One region of the Lacticaseibacillus paracasei subsp. paracasei genome, then DNA from elsewhere that is predicted to be linked to it. Evidence: predicted binding sites of a transcription regulator. Region 1 holds the regulator's gene; each other region holds the start of a gene.
What was found. Region 1 encodes LexA, which represses DNA repair genes until DNA is damaged. Its sites were predicted from a motif close to CNAACANNTGTTNG; they were not measured.

Region 1 (5,934 bases):
GATATTCCGGAAATGATGAGCAAAACATGGAGCGAACAACTTCTTGATGCTGTTAATGATGAGTTGCGCTTGCGCACGGTGACCAATCGTACCGTGTTACAGCAATTTCACTATTACATGGGTAACGGCACGATCATTTATGATCCGGGTCAGCTGAACTCTGAAGGTGCCAAGATCGCCTTACAGCACGCCTTAGGTTTCCGCAAATAAAGCTAAACTGCTTGTGATGGTTATCGGCAGTTTAGCTTTGTTTGATGGTCGTGAGTGGTATTAAGCAAACGGGCCAGTCAAAACAACCTTGCCCACTTCATGGCCACCTTCAACTAGAGCGGTCGCAGTCTTAAGGGTGTCAACCGAGATGGTGTCAAAATGCTTGGTCACTGATGCCTTGATTTGATGGTCCTGATAGAGTGAGACTAGACGGCTCAGAATAGCACCTTGAGAAGCCACATGATAATCAAAGTCGGTTTTGGCAAACATGTACTCATAATCAAAACTGGCAGCCTTATCTTTAACAACGGCCAAATCCAAACCAGTTTGTGGGCCAACAATACAGCCTATGTGGCCAAAGGCACGAATCAGTTGACTGGCTGCTGCCAAGTAAGGTTCTGGTTGATAAAGCAACGCGATACCGTCGACTGTTTGCAAGCCGGCATGTTGGACTTGGGCAATCAAATCCTGATGGTAATCCAGTGGTGTTGCAACGCCGTGATCAAGCAGCCAAGGATGATTTTTTGGACTGCTAGTTGCTAGGACGGTTAAACCGCTCCAACGAGCTAATTGACAAAGCATGGAGCCAACGCCGCCAGCACCGTTGATGACTAACAAGTGTTGTCCTTTATTAGCGTTGAATTCGGGGATAAAGCCCATTTTTTCGAAGAGTAATTCCCATGCGGTTAAACCGACAAGTGGCAGCGCAGCAAGATCGGCATCTGGGGCATCAGCTGGCGCGGCAGCGAGTAAGCGGGCATCAACTGCCTGATATTGCTGATTACTGCCGGGACGGTGTGTTGTTCCAGCATAGATGACGCGATCACCAGGCTTGAAGCCGGTGACATTGGCACCGATCTGTGTAATCGTCCCGACTGCATCATAGCCTTGAATTTGCGGTGTTTGATGCTTTCCAGCAACTTGTCGGCGTTTCGTATCAACAGGATTGACGGAGACCCCGGCAACAGCCACGATCACTTCGCCTGACTGGGGCTGCGGCATTGGCAGCGTGAACTGTTGAAGACTGTTGGGTGCCGTGATTGGCAACCCTTCTGTAAAGCCAATTGCAAGATTTTGTGTCATCGAAATCGCCCTTTCTGTAAATAAAGACCTACTGTGATTGTAACCTTTTTCCACGAATAGTTGGAAGTTCCGGTTTTTTTTTGGTAAAATGTGCAAGATATTGCAAGGAACAGTATGGTGTTGGCACAGTTGGCGGTTGATGAATCTGCAGGTTATGAACCATTGATTGTCATACTACCGGTTACCATGATGAAGACAGCGTGTGACGCGGCAGTGTTTCTAAGTCGAAGATCACATTTAAGGAGGCTGCATAGTGAAAAAACTTGGTACTAAGCGCGAATTGATCGGTGTTGTCATTGTCTTGCTGTTGGCAGCAGTAGGATTTGCGCTCTTTGCCTGGTATACGATGCGGCCAACAGATACCATTGGCACGATTGCCACGATTTCTTTTGGACTTGTTTTGTCAGCATTGATTGGCATTGTCCTGATTTTAGACACGGCAGCGACCACGCGCTGGCGCCGATTCTGGGTCGATCTACTTTTTGCGGCATTGATGTTGACCCTGATTGATTATTTCTTCTTAGATACCACGGCACCATGGCAGATGTTGGTGGCAGGAGCAGGGGTCGCTCTGGCGATTGTCGCATTGCTGGCCATTAGAAAAATCGATGAGTAAGTTGCTAAAAGAGTCAGATGAATAGGGTATAAGCCTAGTGAAAGTAAATGAAAACTCCCTGAAAATTTTCAGGGAGTTTTTTGTCGATACTTGCTGATGGTAACAACTTGTGGCAAACGCTATTTGTTATTGCGCCGCTAGTTCATGCGTTGGACAGTCACAGGCACTGTTTTTGGCAAAACTTTCGTGAGTTCCGTCATAAAGTTTTGAAGACTTGCTTGGAAAGTCAGGCGAACCATGCGCCGTTTGCTAAGAGCGAAAACGGCAACAACCCATTCCTGACCATTAGGCAAACTAACCGGCGTCAACGTGATGCTGGACATGTTCGCGTAAGGAATAACGCGCGCCAGAATACCATTCGCGATTAAGCGCGTTGGCGCCAATCCACCGGTACCAGCCATGATCGACAAAACCAAAAAGATTGAGATGAAGACAATGTAAGGCAAATTGTTGACCCGAGTGGTCATAAACCAAAAGCCTAGGAAAACTGCCCACATCAGCTGGGTGACAGCGTAACGTGAAGCAACTTGAATTTTACTTTGCCAATAAAGATAGTAACCGGCAAGCGCCATCAGGATGACGTCAAGGCCGATCAGAAAAACATTAAAATTATTCATGAGGAACTCCTTTTTGCTTCGTGTCATCTGTGGCATGCTCGGCTTCATAGAGCCCGGAAACCTGTTGATACCAACTGAAGAAGCGGGTGACCACGATCTTCAACACGGCGAATCCTGGAATGCCAAGAATAACGCCGACTAAGCCGAATAGATTACCTGCTGTTAACAACACGACGACAATGGTGATGGGATGTAATTCAAGTTTACTCCCCATCACAAGCGGTGAGATGACTTGTGTTTCGATGAGCCATTCAATGAAAAAGACGATGATGACAGCTAAAATCATTCGCGGGGAGGTTAGGGCACCCATGATGAGCGGCGGAATCATCGCCAAGGCTGAGCCAAAGTATGGGATCAAATTCAGTGGGCATGCCAATAAGCCGAAGATAAGGCCATAACGTAAACCGATCACTGAATAGCCGACCATGAACATCACTGCAACGCATAAGGCAACGGTGATTTGACCTTGGACATAAGAACCGACCTTTTCATTCATCTCATGCAACATTTGCTTGACTGACCGGCGAAGTTTAGTTGGCACGATATGAAGTACCATCGGCGTAAATTTGTCGCCGTCTTTTAACATGAAGAAAAGAATGATTGGCGCTGTTGAAATGGTGATGACGACATTACCAACAATGCCAATTAAGTTCTGCAGTTGAGAAATTGTGCCGGTTACGAAGGCACCTTGTTTACCAGTGAAGAAACTTTGCACTTCTGCTGCAATCTCATTGAGATCATGCTGTGAGAGAATATTCTGCTGGTCATTCAGATTATCCAACCATTTGCCAATTTCATCAAAGATTTGCGGCGCTGAATGGACAATACTGGTAATTTGATTGCTTACTGCCGGAATGAAACGCAACAATCCCCACGCCAACAAACCGATCAGCACAATGAATAACAGGCCAATTGCCCAGCCACGATGAAGTCCGAATTTTTCTAATCGATTAATAATCGGGACAGTAAGGTAGAAGAGAATGCCGGCAAAGATAAACGGTGGCGCGATAATCCCGAGAAAATCCAGTACTGGCTGGAAAACCCACGCAATTTTAGTGAAAACGAAAATCACGAGCAATGCCAGTAACAAGTCAACTAGCAGGATCATAAACTTGCTATTAAGAAAGCGGCGATAGAGCCACGAGTCGGTATGTTTCAAGGGGGTACCCTCCTCTACAATTGTGATACCTGTTGGATGTATAAGCTTCATGACAATAACAAACGATGAGAGCGACTAGCCAGATTTGCGGCAGGGCCTGTTTACGCTCATTAAAACGCGTTCACAGGCACAGAAACCTGCACATAAGGAACCTCCAACCTAAATGACCCAAGCCCGGCCATTTAGGTTGGAGGCCACTTATGCTCCGATTTCTAAACGTGCCTGTTCACGCTCTGTACCATTAATGATACTCGACTCATGGTCATATTTCGAGGATAGCCGTGTTAAAAGCGGATTGATTTGATGTTAAAAAAGATTACATAAAATTTACAAACAACATGGAATAATCGTTACAAATCTTTAAAAACCCTAAATAAAGGCATCAAATGTAAATTTTATGTATACAAAGGCTTTACAAAACTCAAAAATTGGGTATGATTAGAGTCACAACCAAAACGGTGAGTATATGTCGGTTTATCCGATACGGAGAGGAGTGACCCCACATGACAATCCTACGGGGCGCAAAATGGACATTAATTACTCTGACCCTCGTGGCAACCTTGCTGTTATTCAGCAACTTTGCGACAGCCGGCATTTTGTTAATCGCGCTTGATATTTTCTTGAGTTTCTTCTACGCGGTCATCAAAAGCAGATGTGATCGGCGTCAGATGCATAAGATGCCATTATTGCATAATTAATTTAAGGATGAGGTCCACAGATGCTTTTTATCTGTGGACTTTTTTGCTATTTAGGCATAAAATCATTGCAAACGTTCGTTCGCTTTGGTATGCTTTGTGTAATCAATTAGAACTGAGGCGGTGAGCGGATGCCAACACAAGCAAGTCAGAAACGTTGGAAACAAATTTTACAATCAATCTATGATGCAATCGAGGATCATGGGTACCCGCCCACGGTTCGCGAAATCGGCAAATCAGTCGGTCTAAGTTCGTCAAGCACGGTGGCAGCGTACTTGGAGAAATTGTTGGCGGCGGGACTTATTGCTAAGGATCCAGCGAAGCCGCGGACGCTTGAAGTGACCTCAGCCGGACGTGACTTCATTGGCGTTCAGGATCACGGTATTCCGATCGTCGGCACAGTTGCTGCAGGGGTCCCGATTACGGCCATCGAAAATATCGATGATTATTTTCCGGTACCAGACGATCTTCCGTATGCCGCTGACGAATTATTCATGTTGCGAGTTCAAGGTAATTCAATGATCAAAATCGGCATTTTAGATGGTGACCAGATTATTGTCAAGAAGCAGAATGACGCCGAGAATGGGCAGATTGTTGTTGCAATGACTGAGGAAGATGAAGCCACTGTCAAGCGATTTTATAAAGAAAAGAACGGCATTCGGTTACATCCTGAAAATGACAGTATGGATGATATGTTCTTCCCGGATGTAACGATTCTTGGCATCGTTGTGAGTTTATATCGGCCTGCATTAGTTTAACCATTTGAAGTCGTGAATGACTAGGCTGGCAACTTAAATCCAATTAAAATGTACCATCAACAAAAGAGACATCAGCTGTGATCCCACAAAATATAGGATCACGGCTGATGTCTTTTTGCTCAGACACTTTATTGGTTTTGTTGGGCGAGGCGATCGAGATCGTCTTGTGGCACCTTTTTATAAACGGGACCATCGGGCAACTGCTTTAAGTTACCGGTTTTTGTTAATTGAAATTGTATCGTATTAGCAGAGGCTTGCGGCTGCGCTTTACCAGTGAAGGTGAAGATTCGGCCTTTGAGGGTCAAATCAGCAGCAAAAATACCACTATCAGTACTTTCAAAGACACCATCTCGATTGGCTAATGTTTCAAGATAGTAGCCGCTGGTGGATGAGGTGACTCGAATTGCTTTGGTCGCATCTTTTGTTTGGACGAACGCATGGCCAACCAATGTACCTAAGGTCGCTTTCGGAACAGTTTTTTTGACCGTGTGCGATTGTGATGTTGCGCTCGATGATGATGTTGTCTTTTTGGGGGTTGAGGTAGTTTGTGAGCAGCCTGATAAGATCAAGATTGCTGCTAGTAGCAGATAGCGCTTTTTCATTCGACAGCAACTCCTAGTGAATGAACTGGATGCAAGTCATCACGATTGGGATCACGATCATCGAAAGCAGCGTTGTTTCGGTGACCATGATAGCAGCGTAATCGGAATCCGCATCGTACAGTTTGGCAACAACAGGCGCATTGGTCATGACCGGCATGCAAGATTGCAAAATAAAGATTTGTTTCATCAAAGTT
Region 2 (5,934 bases), 540 kb from region 1:
TGGTATACTCGCCTTAACAAATACTTGGAGGCGAGGCACGATGAAAAGAGAAAACGATTTTGGGCCGGCTATTAAGGACTTTTTCTTTCGGGCCGGTGACTTTAAGGGTGTTAGTTCACGACCACAGTATTGGTGGCTTTTCCTTGCCCAATTTTTATTAGGGTTGGCTGCTGGTGTTCTGTTCGGCATTGCGATTCCATTTTCTCTCATGGATAGTCATTCGTTAGGCAGCAATATCATGTTCACGCTGACAACGTTGGCATTTTCAATCTTTGGGTATCTTGGCTATCCACAATTGAGCTTAACGATTCGCCGTTATCGTGACGCCAAAGTTAGTCCGTGGTGGTATCTGGGTATTATTATCATTAGTTTTATCGGCCCGTTACTAGCGGTTAGCGGCATGAGTTGGTGGTTGGCATTGCTGTTTCCTTTAATTGGCGGCATTGCTAACTTGGTCATTCTATTGTTGCCGAGTCGAGAACAGAAAGTTGTTCCGTTTCCGGCTCAACCTAACACGCGCGGTACGATTGGTGTTGGTTTTGGTACAGCGGTTAAGGACTTCTTCATCCGCGGTGGTGACTTTACTGGTGAATCCAGTCGCAGCCAATATTGGTGGAGCATTCTGTTTAGCGTGATTATCATTATCCCTACTTTTTTGTTTATGCTCTTGTCAATTATGTCAATTATTATTGGTGGCGCGGCAGTCAGCGGATTTAATAGCCAAAATGTTGACCATCTTGTCAATTCACTTGGTACTGGGGCGATCATCATTGGGTTCATTATTTTTACCATTATTTATGCGTGGTCAATGTTAGCTTTGCCAGCATTGACAGTTGGTTGGCGACGATTCAAAGATGCCGGCGTTAGTCCATGGTGGTTGATTGCGTTCAATGTTGTATCAGCATTTCTATCAGCTCTTGATCGAAATGCGGGTAATGTGCCGTTAAGCCTAATTGCTTTACTTCTTGTCATCGTCCAAATTGTCATTTTTGCTCTGCCAACCAAGTTCCGTGACGATGAGGCATAAGCACCACTCAATGTATAAAAAAATGCAGCCGCGGCTGCATTTTTTAATGAAGTAAAGGTCTCGTAACGTTGGCTAATAGATACCCTTTTCATCCTCATCTACTAGCGGATCATTGAAGTTTTTGTGGAAGTAGGTGCTGTCAATGATCTTGAATTTGCCATTGGTGAAGCGAGCGATGATCTCACCGTATTGTACAATCAATTGCTCCGTGTTGGGGATGTCAATTTTGAGACGGCCAATCGGGGTTTTGGTGAGGTATTGGTAATTTGCGCCAAAGAAGCCTTTCAAGTCGTCAGTGCTGGTTTCTTGTGAGTAAGGTAAGAAGTGGGTCATTTTTGCAGTTGAAAAAGCTGCGAATTCACCTTTTGGAAATCCTTGTAGTGATGAAGGCATTTGTGTCATGGTGTGATTCCTCCTGATTAAAGTGCTTTGCTACTGTGGCCAAAACGCGTGATTCAGCAGCGCTGTTTGGTTATTAATTTACTTATCATGATGGTAACACAATAATAGAACAATTGAATGTTTGCGCCGCGGCCTGAAAACGCTTAATATTAAGTCTGGACGTTGATCGGAGGTGAGCATATGGATCAAAGTCTATTTCAAAATGGTAACTTCCAACCTTTGGCGAGTCGTATGCGGCCACAGACGCTTGATGAGTTTGTCGGCCAAACGCATTTGCTAGGGAAGGATAAGGTGCTCAGCAATCTTATCGAACATGACGAGATTAGTTCCATGATTTTCTGGGGTCCGCCTGGTGTCGGTAAAACAACATTGGCGCGGATCATTGCTCGGCGAACGAAGGCACAGTTTGTGACATTTTCAGCAGTCACCAGCGGGATTAAAGAAATCAAGCAGGTGATGAAAGAGGCTGAACAGAATCGGGAGCTGGGTCAGAAAACCATTGTGTTTGTTGATGAAATTCATCGTTTCAACAAGGCGCAGCAGGATGCCTTTCTGCCATATGTCGAACGCGGGAGCATTATCCTGATTGGTGCGACAACCGAGAATCCTTCGTTTGAAGTCAATGCGGCGCTCTTGTCACGGACGCGGGTTTTCGTGTTGCACGGCTTGACCAGTGCTGAATTGGTTGACCTGTTACAGCGAGCGTTAAAAGATCCGCGCGGTTATGGTCTGCAGAAGGTTAAGATCGGCAAAAAGCTCTTAGCCCAGATTGCTGATTTTGCTAACGGGGATGCTCGAATCGCTTTGAACACCTTGGAGATGGCGGTGACAAACGCCGAAACCAAAGGCGGCGTGGTAACGGTCACCCAAGCAGATGTGGCCCAGTTGTTGACGAAGAAAGCCTTATTGTATGACAAGAATGGTGAGGAGCACTATAATCTAATATCAGCATTACACAAATCAATGCGCAATTCCGATGTTGATGCGGCCATTTATTGGCTGGCTCGCATGCTGGAAGCAGGAGAAGATCCCTTGTATGTCGCTCGGCGGCTAGTTCGATTTGCGAGCGAGGATGTCGGGATGGCCGACTCACGCGCATTGGAAATTACAATTGCTGTTTATCAGGCGTGTCAATTTATTGGGATGCCTGAGTGCACGGTTCATCTCACACATGCAGTCACTTATTTGGCACTTGCACCGAAATCGAATGCACTCTACACAGCGTATGAAGGCGCAAAGAAAGATGCGACCGAAACGCTGGCCGAACCAGTTCCGCTTCAGATTCGAAATGGGGTAACGGATTTGATGCAGGATCTGGGTTATGGTAAGGACTATCAATATGCTCACAACACAAAAGATAAACTAACGACCATGCAAACCATGCCGGATAATCTTATCGGCAAAACGTACTATCATCCCACGACTCAAGGCAGCGAAGCCAAGGTCAAGGAACGGCTAGAGCAGATCAAGGCCTGGCATGCGCAACACCCTGACCCCGATTCGCCGAAAACCAAGAAAAAGTCATGATGCTGTGCGATTACGTGTGCGGCAATCCGACTACCCGTTTAGAGGAGGAAAAAAACAATGGCAAAAATTCTCGCAGTCAACGCAGGCAGTTCAACCCTGAAGTGGAAGCTTTTTGATATGCCAGCTGAGGTTCAGCTGGCAGAAGGTTTGGTTGATCGGTTGGGACAGCCGCAATCAAAAGTTAAAATTAAGTATGGTGATGGGCAGAAATATGAAAGCGATACGCCAATTGCTAACTATCAAGAAGCCGTCGCCAGTTTGATGGGTAACATCAAGGCGTTAGGGTTGGTTGAACATCTGCATGAGATTACTGGTGTGGGCCATCGTGTGGTAGCCGGCGGGGAGACTTTTGCCGAATCCGTTGTAGTTGATGATGCTACCTTGTTGCAGATTCAAAACCTGCGTGACTATGCGCCTTTGCATAATCCGGTTGAAGCAGATTACATTGATGTTTTCAAAAAGATGATGCCATGGGCCACAGAAGTCGCAGTGTTTGATACGGCGTTCCACCAAACCATGCAACCTGAGAACTTCCTTTACAGTATTCCCTATGACTATTACAAGAAATATGGTGCTCGCAAATATGGCGCCCACGGGACAAGTGTGCGTTACGTCAGCGTGCGGGCAGCTGAGATGCTTAACAAGCCGTTAGAAGACTTACGGATGATTGTGATGCATTTAGGCTCAGGCTCCAGTGTTACCGCAGTCCAAGGCGGGCAGTCTATTGATACTTCCATGGGCTTTACGCCGTTAGCCGGGGTGACGATGGGGACACGATCCGGGGATATTGACCCATCACTTGTGGCTTATCTCATGAAGAAACTTGATGTCCCTGATGTGGGGCAAATGATTCATATCCTGAACAACGATTCCGGCCTGCTCGGTATTTCCGGCATCAGCAACGACATGCGGGATCTAGAAGCTGACGAAGATACCAAGCCACGCGCCAAACTGGCATTGGATATTTTCGTTAACCGCGTTGTGAAGTACGTGGGTTCGTACGCAGCCTTGATGGACGGCGTGGATGTGCTTGTCTTCACAGCCGGGATCGGCGAAAACGGTGACGAGATTCGCGACAAGATCATGCGTTCACTCGATTACCTCGGGGCTAAAATCGACAATGACATCAACAACAAGTCGCACGGTGTTGAAGCTGATCTCAGCACACCAGATTCAACTGTCAAAACATTGCTCGTGCCGACCAATGAAGAATTAATGATCGTCCGTGACGTCATGGCATTGAGCTAAGCGTTTAATGACTTCTCAATTAAAAAACCATCTCTCGACTGAAGGAGAGATGGTTTTTGTGTCTGCATAAGCTTCTGAGGAATGGACGAGCAAACAGACAATTAATTGGCGTTAATCCCCTGATCTGAATCAATCATGACCCCTTTCGTTTCATCGAAAACACAGATATTGCCGTAATTTTCTTTATAAGTCATATGATTGCCGCCATCAATAAAGTACCGCGGTGATTCGTCAGGATATTGAATGACTTTAACCGGGCATTTAGGATAACCGTCACTGAATGAAGTTGGTGGTAGAGATGGTTTGACATTGTTTTCATAGTCGCCATAAATCAAGGCAGTTGGCGTGTGACCGGTGACAATCGTTTTAGCGATCGGATTGTGAGCAAAAATGGGATGTTCCCGATTTTTGGTTTCGTCCATATTATAGATATACGGCTCACGGACCCACATTCGATTAAATGGCGTCGTTTCTTTTAAAGGATCTTCCAGCGATAGGTCTAGACCGGCGTGGATGAGCAACAGCTTGTCAAACTCAACAGCAGTTGGCATCTCGGCGATGAATTGAATCAGCGGTGACATGTAGGTCAACACGGCTTGTTGTAGGTTGCTTTTACGCGCTTTAGCTGGCGCGTAATCTTGCACCATTTGACGTAAGGTAGCCTTGCCGCCATTGATGAACCATGGATTATCTTTGTCGGCGAGATAATCCAGCAGCATCTGATCATGATTGCCACGGATCGCGATTGCCTGACTCGCCTGCACCTGCTCGCGAATTTGAGTGAGCACCCGCCCGCCGTATGGATAGCCATCAATGTAGTCACCCAAATAGACGGTCAAAGTATGGGGATACTTTGCTTGCATCGCCCGCACTCGATCCATTGTTTCCAGATGACCGTGAATATCTGAGACCACGATCATGGTCATAACGTTTGCCTCCTTATAAAACGCATGCTCCAGTCCCAAAACCTGCAGATAGGGCTTTTGGTCGCAATAGTCAGCGCTTGACTGTCACGATTAAAACGACTTATATTTCGGTTCCTAACAGGACTGCGCCGCGTTTTGCAAAAACTGCTGATAGGACCAGTTTACTTTATTTTTAGAAGAATGTGCGATATTAATAGGGGAATAGGGGTGAAAAGATGGATAAACGCTTAATCGTCATGCATAATCTGAGCCGTCATTATGGCAAACAATATTGGTGGCAGCAGAATTCATTGGAAGATTGGCTGATGATGATTCTCATTCAGCGCACCAGTTCAAATAATGTTGCCCAAGCCGTGCATAATTTGCAACCTTACATGCAGGTTGATCGCTTGATGGCGTTATCGCAATCAGAGCTGGAAACGTTGGTGCGGCCAGCCGGCTTTTATCGGCAAAAAGCGCAGCGGATTCACGATCTATTGACGTGGTTTGTGGCCCAAGGCGGTAGTTTTGAGAAGATTGCAGAAAAACCGGCAGCTGAGTTACGTGAAACTCTGCTGGCTCTAAATGGCATTGGCAATGAAACGGCGGATGTCATGCTAATGTACACCTTTGGCAAAAAAACTTTTGTAGCTGATACGTATGCCATGCGTCTTTTCAACCGGCTCGGTTTTGGACCATATACGAACTATGCCAAAATGCAGGCTGATTTTGCGCCAGCACTTGATCAAATCACGTTAGACGAAGCTCGCGAATGGCATGCCTTGATTGACGAACATGGTAAAACGCAAGTTCGGCATGCGTATG
Region 3 (5,934 bases), 640 kb from region 1:
CCGTCGGCGCAGGCGATAGTATGTTAGCTGGTTTTACCGGCACATTTGCGCAGACACATGACACGTTGGAAAGCTTTAAAGTCGGCATTGCCTGCGGTTCCGCGACCGCTTTTTCTGAAGATCTTGCCACCGCTGACAAAATCGCTGAAGTGAAACAAACAATTAGTATAACTGAAGTTTAGGAGGACAAAATGGACATTCGTGATTTACTACTAAAAAATGTCATGATCATGGACCTCAAAGGAACGTCCAAAGAGGCTGTGATTGATGAAATGGTCGCTAAATACCATGAAGAAGGTATTGTGACCGACGAAAACGAGTATCGCCAAGATATTCTGAAGCGTGAAGCCGAATCAACGACTGGGATTGGCGAAGGCATTGCAATGCCGCATGCTAAAGACAGTGCGGTTACTCGAGCAACCGTTCTTTTCGCCAAAAGCGATCAGGGCGTTGACTTTAACGCCTTAGACGGCCAGCCGGTTCACTTATTCTTCATGATTGCTGCCCCTGAAGGTGCCAATAACGAACATCTGGCAGCACTTGCAGCATTATCTTCCCTGCTCATCAACCCGAAGCTCGTGGCAGATCTTAAACAAGCGAAGACACCGGATGATGTTTTAGCCTTGTTTGGTAAGGCGCAAGCTGAAAAAGAGGCTAAAGATAAAGCTGAAGAAGCCAAGGAAAAGGCTCAGGAAGAACAAGAAAAAGCTGACAAGCAAGCGGAGTTCAAGGCAGAAAAGCGCCAGGAACGGCCATTTATCGTAGCGGTCACTGCTTGCCCAACAGGGATTGCCCACACCTACATGGCTGAGGCAGCCTTGAAAGAAACAGCGGAAAAGCTCGGTGTCGATATCAAAGTCGAAACAAATGGCTCTGAAGGTATTAAGCACAAACTGACCGATTCCGATATCAATCGAGCAGCTGGTGTCATTGTCGCTGCCGACAAAAAGGTAGCAATGGATCGGTTTAACGGCAAAAAGTTGCTCAATCGGCCGGTCATTGACGGCATTAAAAAGCCTGAAGAATTGATTGAAGAAACGCTTCAAGGCAAAGGCCAAGTCTTTCATGCTGCAGGCACCGATAACAGTGATGCGGCCAGTGAAGAAGCTTCTGGCGGCACTTTATGGAATCGCATCTACAAAGACCTGATGAATGGTGTTTCAAACATGCTGCCATTTGTTGTCGGCGGTGGGATTATCATGGCGATCTCGTTCATCCTCGAACAATGGCTGGGCAAGACATCGATGTGGTTCACCTTCACCAACAACTTGGGAACCTTTGCCTTTAGCTTCTTAGTACCCGTTTTAGCGGCCTACATTGCTGAATCAATTGGCGATCGGCCTGCGTTGATGCCTGGGTTCGTCGGTGGTTATATGGCCACCGTTGCAACGGCCTCCGTTGTGAAGGCTCAAAACCCAGCTGGCTTCTTAGGCGGTCTGGTTGCTGGGTTCGCAGCTGGTTGGATGATCGTTGGCTTGAAGAAGCTGCTCAGCAAAATGCCACATTCACTTGACGGTATGCGCACGATCCTGCTCTATCCAGTCATCGGCCTTGCCATCATGGGTCTGCTGATGTTCTTCATCATCAACCCGATTTTCGCCGCTATCAATGGCGCATTGATCAGCTTCCTTGAAGGCATGGGTACTGGTAATGCGATTCTGATTGGCGTCATTCTAGCCGCCATGATGAGTATCGATATGGGCGGTCCTTTCAACAAAGCCGCTTATACATTTGCCATCGGTGTCTATCAAGCATCCGGCTTTAAAGATGGTCGGTGGATGGCCGCGGTTATGATTGGTGGCATGATTCCACCTTTGGCCATTGCGGTTGCTTCAACCTTCTTCCCGAAGAAATTCACCTTGCAAGAACGCAACGCTGGTCTTTCTAACTATGCACTTGGCCTGACCTTCATCACTGAAGGCGCGATCCCATTTGCTGCTACTGACCCGCTGCATATCATTGGCAGCTCAGTCATCGGCTCAGCTATTGCTGGCGGTTTGACCCAGTTATGGCACGTCAACGTCCCTGCTCCTCATGGTGGCGTTGTTGCCTTGCTGCTAACCAACCAGAAACTTGGCTTCATCATGTCACTTCTGATTGGGACCATCATTGCCGCCTTAATCCTCGGCTTCTGGCGGCCAGTCGCAAAAGAAAATAAATAAGTAAGCAAAAAGCTTGGCGATCAATGTCGCCAAGCTTTTTTGTGCCGTGAGACCGAACCGGAATTCCACATAAGAGCTTGTGGTGCGTTAAATTCCTAGCCAAAAAATTCGCTTGCCGTGCCAAACTCCGCAATCTCCGACCAGATGAGGTGGCGACGCGTAGCTAGAGCGGAGACGGCGCTTCGAGCCCGCAAAGCCCGCGGTCTCGAAGTCGCCTAACAACATCAGCTCCAGAGCCCGTCGCTGTGCTGTTTGCACGGCTGAGCCCCATCTGGCCTACAATTTGCTTCGCCTTGGCACTAGATCTTTAAATCTCAAGATTGTTTGTTCTTACTGATGGTTATGAACGATGTCCTAAACGCTCCTACGATTTGATTAAACCCGCCGAGCTGGTGTCGGCTCTGCCGTCAGCGACAGCTTCAATGCCTGCGCAACTTTTTTAGAAATTCCTAGCTCCTGAATATCTTCCAGGGGAGCTTCTTTAATCTTATTGATCGTCTTGAATTTCCGTAACAGCTTCAGCCGCGTCTTGGGCCCGACCCCCTTGATACCTTCTAATCGAGAGGCCAACGAGTTCTTGGCGTGCAGCTGCCGATGGAAAGTAATCGCAAAACGATGCACCTCATCCTGAATCCGTTCAAGCAGGTAAAAGCCTTGCGACTTAGGATCAAGATTAATCAGCTGATCAGCATTGCCAAATAACAATGCTGCCGTTTTATGCTTATTATTTTTGACCATCCCTGCCACGGGAATATCAAGGTTGAGTTCGTTTTCCAAAACATCCTTGGCTGCGTTCATTTCAATCTCGCCGCCATCCATCAAGATCAAATCTGGTAACGGTGCACGCTCCTTTAACAACCGGGTATAGCGCCGGCGAATGACTTCTCGCGTATTAGCCGCCTCATCTGCGCCATTATGCGTTTTGTCAGCATCCAACTTGTACTTTCGATAATTGTTCTTAGCTGGCTGGCCATCCACAAACTGCACCATCGCCGACACTGGATCAGCTCCTTGAATGTGACTGTGGTCGAATGCCTCAGCCACATGCCCCATTGGCAAGTTCAAAGCGGCCATCAGCTCTTTCATCGCGCCAATCGTGGTACGATTATCCAATTCCATTAAACGGAATTTGTCTTCAAGCTTAATTTGACTGTTCTTAGCAGCCAAGGCCATCAAGTCCCGTTTTTCACCGCGCTGTGGCGTTCTAACTGGAATCTCTAGGATATCTGCCAGTACTTTATTATCAAGCCCAGCAGGTACGAGAACTTCGCGTGGTTTCACATTATTCTTGCGGCTGTAAAACTGTAAAATAAATGATTCGAATTCTTCTTTAGCAGTGTTCACCACTGGAAAAAGTCGTGACTCACGTTTCATTAAACGTGCTTGACGAATAAAGAAGACCTGGATACTGATCCAGCCCTTATCCATATAAAAATTGAACAAATCACGCGTTGTATTGTCGTGTGAAATAATTTTCTGCTTCTCCACCGTCTGTTCAATATAATGCAGTTGATCCCGAATTTCTGCGGCTCGCTCAAATTGAAGATTTTTCGCAGCCCGCTCCATTTTAGCCGTCAAACTGGCTTTAGCCTTGCCAACGTTCCCATTCAAGAAGCGCTTAATACGTTCAATTTGGTCCGTGTATTCCTTTTCCGGAACAGTCCGGAAGCAGGCACCCAGACACTGACCCATGTGATAATACAAGCACGGTCTGCCTTGATAGCCGTTACAGCGCCGCAATGGATAAACCTTCTGGATAAAATGCATGGTTTTTTGCGCTGCATAGACATTTGGGTATGGCCCAAAGTAATAACCGCCATCTTTACGGATAGTACCAGTGATTTCAATCTTCGGATCGCGTTCATGAGTAATTTTAATGTACGGATAGCCAGTCCCTTTTTTCAACTTAATGTTGTAATACGGCTGATATTTTTGAATCAGCGTAATTTCGAGCAAAAAGGCTTCTTTGTCAGTTGAAGTCACAATGAAATCAAAATCCGCTACCTGTGACACCATCGCCGCAACTTTACCGTCGTGTGAACTCTTGAAATAAGACCGCACCCGATTTTTCAGGTTTTTGGCCTTGCCGACATAAATAATTTTGCCGTTGATATCCTTCATTTGATAACTGCCAGGCAGATCTGGCAGCAACGATAACTTGTGTTCAATGTGTGCTGAGGCCATCGTAATCTCCTTATAAAACAAATGTTCGCCTAACATTATAAAGATTCTAAAAATAGATTGCAAGCAAGCGGCTTTGATCAGTGATGGCATGACTGCCCCCACTTAGCAATGGTCACTTCACACCAAAAACACCTCAACCAGTGCCGCTTACCAGCTGCTGGGTGAGGTGTTTTTGCTTATTGGGCAAGAATCTTGGATAGGAAGTCTTGTGTCCGTTCTTCTTGCGGGTGTTCGAACAGTTGTTCTGGCGTCCCCTTTTCAAGGATTTTGCCGCCATCCATAAACCATACTTCATCGGCCACACTACGGGCGAAGCCCATTTCGTGGGTCACAACAACCATGGTCATCCCGGTTTTAGCCAAATCCTGCATAACTTTCAGAACTTCGCCAACCATTTCAGGATCCAAGGCACTGGTTGGTTCATCAAACAGCATGACATCAGGATGCATCGCTAATGCACGAGCAATAGCGACACGCTGTTGCTGACCACCGGAAAGACTGGATGGATAAGCATCTGCCTTTTCGGCTAAGCCAACTTGATCCAAGATTTCTTTGGCTGTTTTGGTTGCTTCTTCATCGGTCACAGCTTTGACTTTAAGTGGTGCGAGTTTAATGTTTTCCAAAACTGTCATATTGGGGAACAAATTAAAACTTTGGAACACCATTCCCATTTTTTCTCGGACATTATCCAGCTCTTTCTCGCTCAAACCAACTAAATCAGTACCTTCAAAAAGGATTTCCCCTTTTGTTGGTCGATTCAGTAAATTCAGGCTACGCAGGAAGGTACTTTTCCCACCACCGGAAGCACCGATAACAACGATCACATCGCCTTTGTCAATGGTTTCGGTGATATCGTTCAAAACAACATTGTCGCCAAACTTTTTGGTGAGGTGATTGATTTGGATTAAAGGTTTATGCTGCATGATTCATCTTCCTTTCAAAATGACTCAAGAGCTTGGACAGCCCGAATGTCAGAACAAAGTAGAGGACCATCGCGACAAGGATTGGTTGAACTCCCTTGTATGTCGCGGTTTGGACAACCGTTAACTGATAAATCAGATCGGTAACCCCGATAATGGAAACAATCGAGCTTTCCTTAATCAAGGAGATAAATTCGTTACCAAGCGCTGGCCAAATATTCTTGATTGCTTGTGGTAAAACAACGCTTATCATCGTCTGCCGCTCTGACAGACCGAGCGAACGGGCAGCTTCTGTTTGCCCAACTGGAATGCTATCGATCCCGCTACGGATAATTTCAGCCACATACGCCGCCGAGTTCAAGGAAACAGCAATCAACCCTGCTATTAGCGCAGGAATATCAATGAAGATCCCTATGCCGAAATAGACAAACATGACTTGAATCATCAGCGGAGTGCCACGAACGAACTCAATGTATGACACACCTATTAAATGTGACAGTTTATTCTTGCTCAACCGCAGCAAGGCGAAGATCGTGCCGAGTAGAACCCCGAAGAAAGCACCAATAGCACTAATCAACAGCGTATACTCGACCCCTTTTAGGAAGTAGGTCCAGTAATGGATCATACTGGTATCTTCAGTATTGGTTTTCATGTAACTGCCAGCAGTT

Region 2: LBPC_RS00790 (replication-associated recombination protein A) is a predicted target of LexA. The motif match lies at 1,540-1,553, and genes of this name have one in related genera.
Region 3: uvrC (excinuclease ABC subunit UvrC) is a predicted target of LexA. The motif match lies at 4,361-4,374, and genes of this name have one in related genera.

What each region holds. Positions count from the first base shown of each region.
Region 1 is NZ_AP012541.1:697,936-703,869, forward strand. It holds gene LBPC_RS03350 (hypothetical protein) at 1-210, shown strand, start outside; gene LBPC_RS03355 (alcohol dehydrogenase catalytic domain-containing protein) at 271-1,293, opposite strand; gene LBPC_RS03360 (hypothetical protein) at 1,547-1,909, shown strand; gene LBPC_RS03365 (hypothetical protein) at 2,047-2,526, opposite strand; gene LBPC_RS03370 (AI-2E family transporter) at 2,519-3,685, opposite strand; gene LBPC_RS03375 (hypothetical protein) at 4,189-4,383, shown strand; gene lexA (transcriptional repressor LexA) at 4,512-5,138, shown strand; gene LBPC_RS03385 (hypothetical protein) at 5,267-5,740, opposite strand; gene LBPC_RS03390 (AEC family transporter) at 5,754-5,934, opposite strand, start outside.
Region 2 is NZ_AP012541.1:157,207-163,140, forward strand. It holds gene LBPC_RS00780 (DUF805 domain-containing protein) at 41-1,027, shown strand; gene LBPC_RS00785 (hypothetical protein) at 1,100-1,429, opposite strand; gene LBPC_RS00790 (replication-associated recombination protein A) at 1,610-2,956, shown strand; gene LBPC_RS00795 (acetate kinase) at 3,014-4,204, shown strand; gene LBPC_RS00800 (metallophosphoesterase family protein) at 4,306-5,130, opposite strand; gene LBPC_RS00805 (endonuclease III domain-containing protein) at 5,346-5,934, shown strand, end outside.
Region 3 is NZ_AP012541.1:1,338,270-1,344,203, reverse strand. It holds gene pfkB (1-phosphofructokinase) at 1-182, shown strand, start outside; gene LBPC_RS06650 (PTS fructose transporter subunit IIABC) at 192-2,162, shown strand; gene uvrC (excinuclease ABC subunit UvrC) at 2,538-4,346, opposite strand; gene LBPC_RS06640 (amino acid ABC transporter ATP-binding protein) at 4,523-5,269, opposite strand; gene LBPC_RS06635 (ABC transporter substrate-binding protein/permease) at 5,259-5,934, opposite strand, start outside.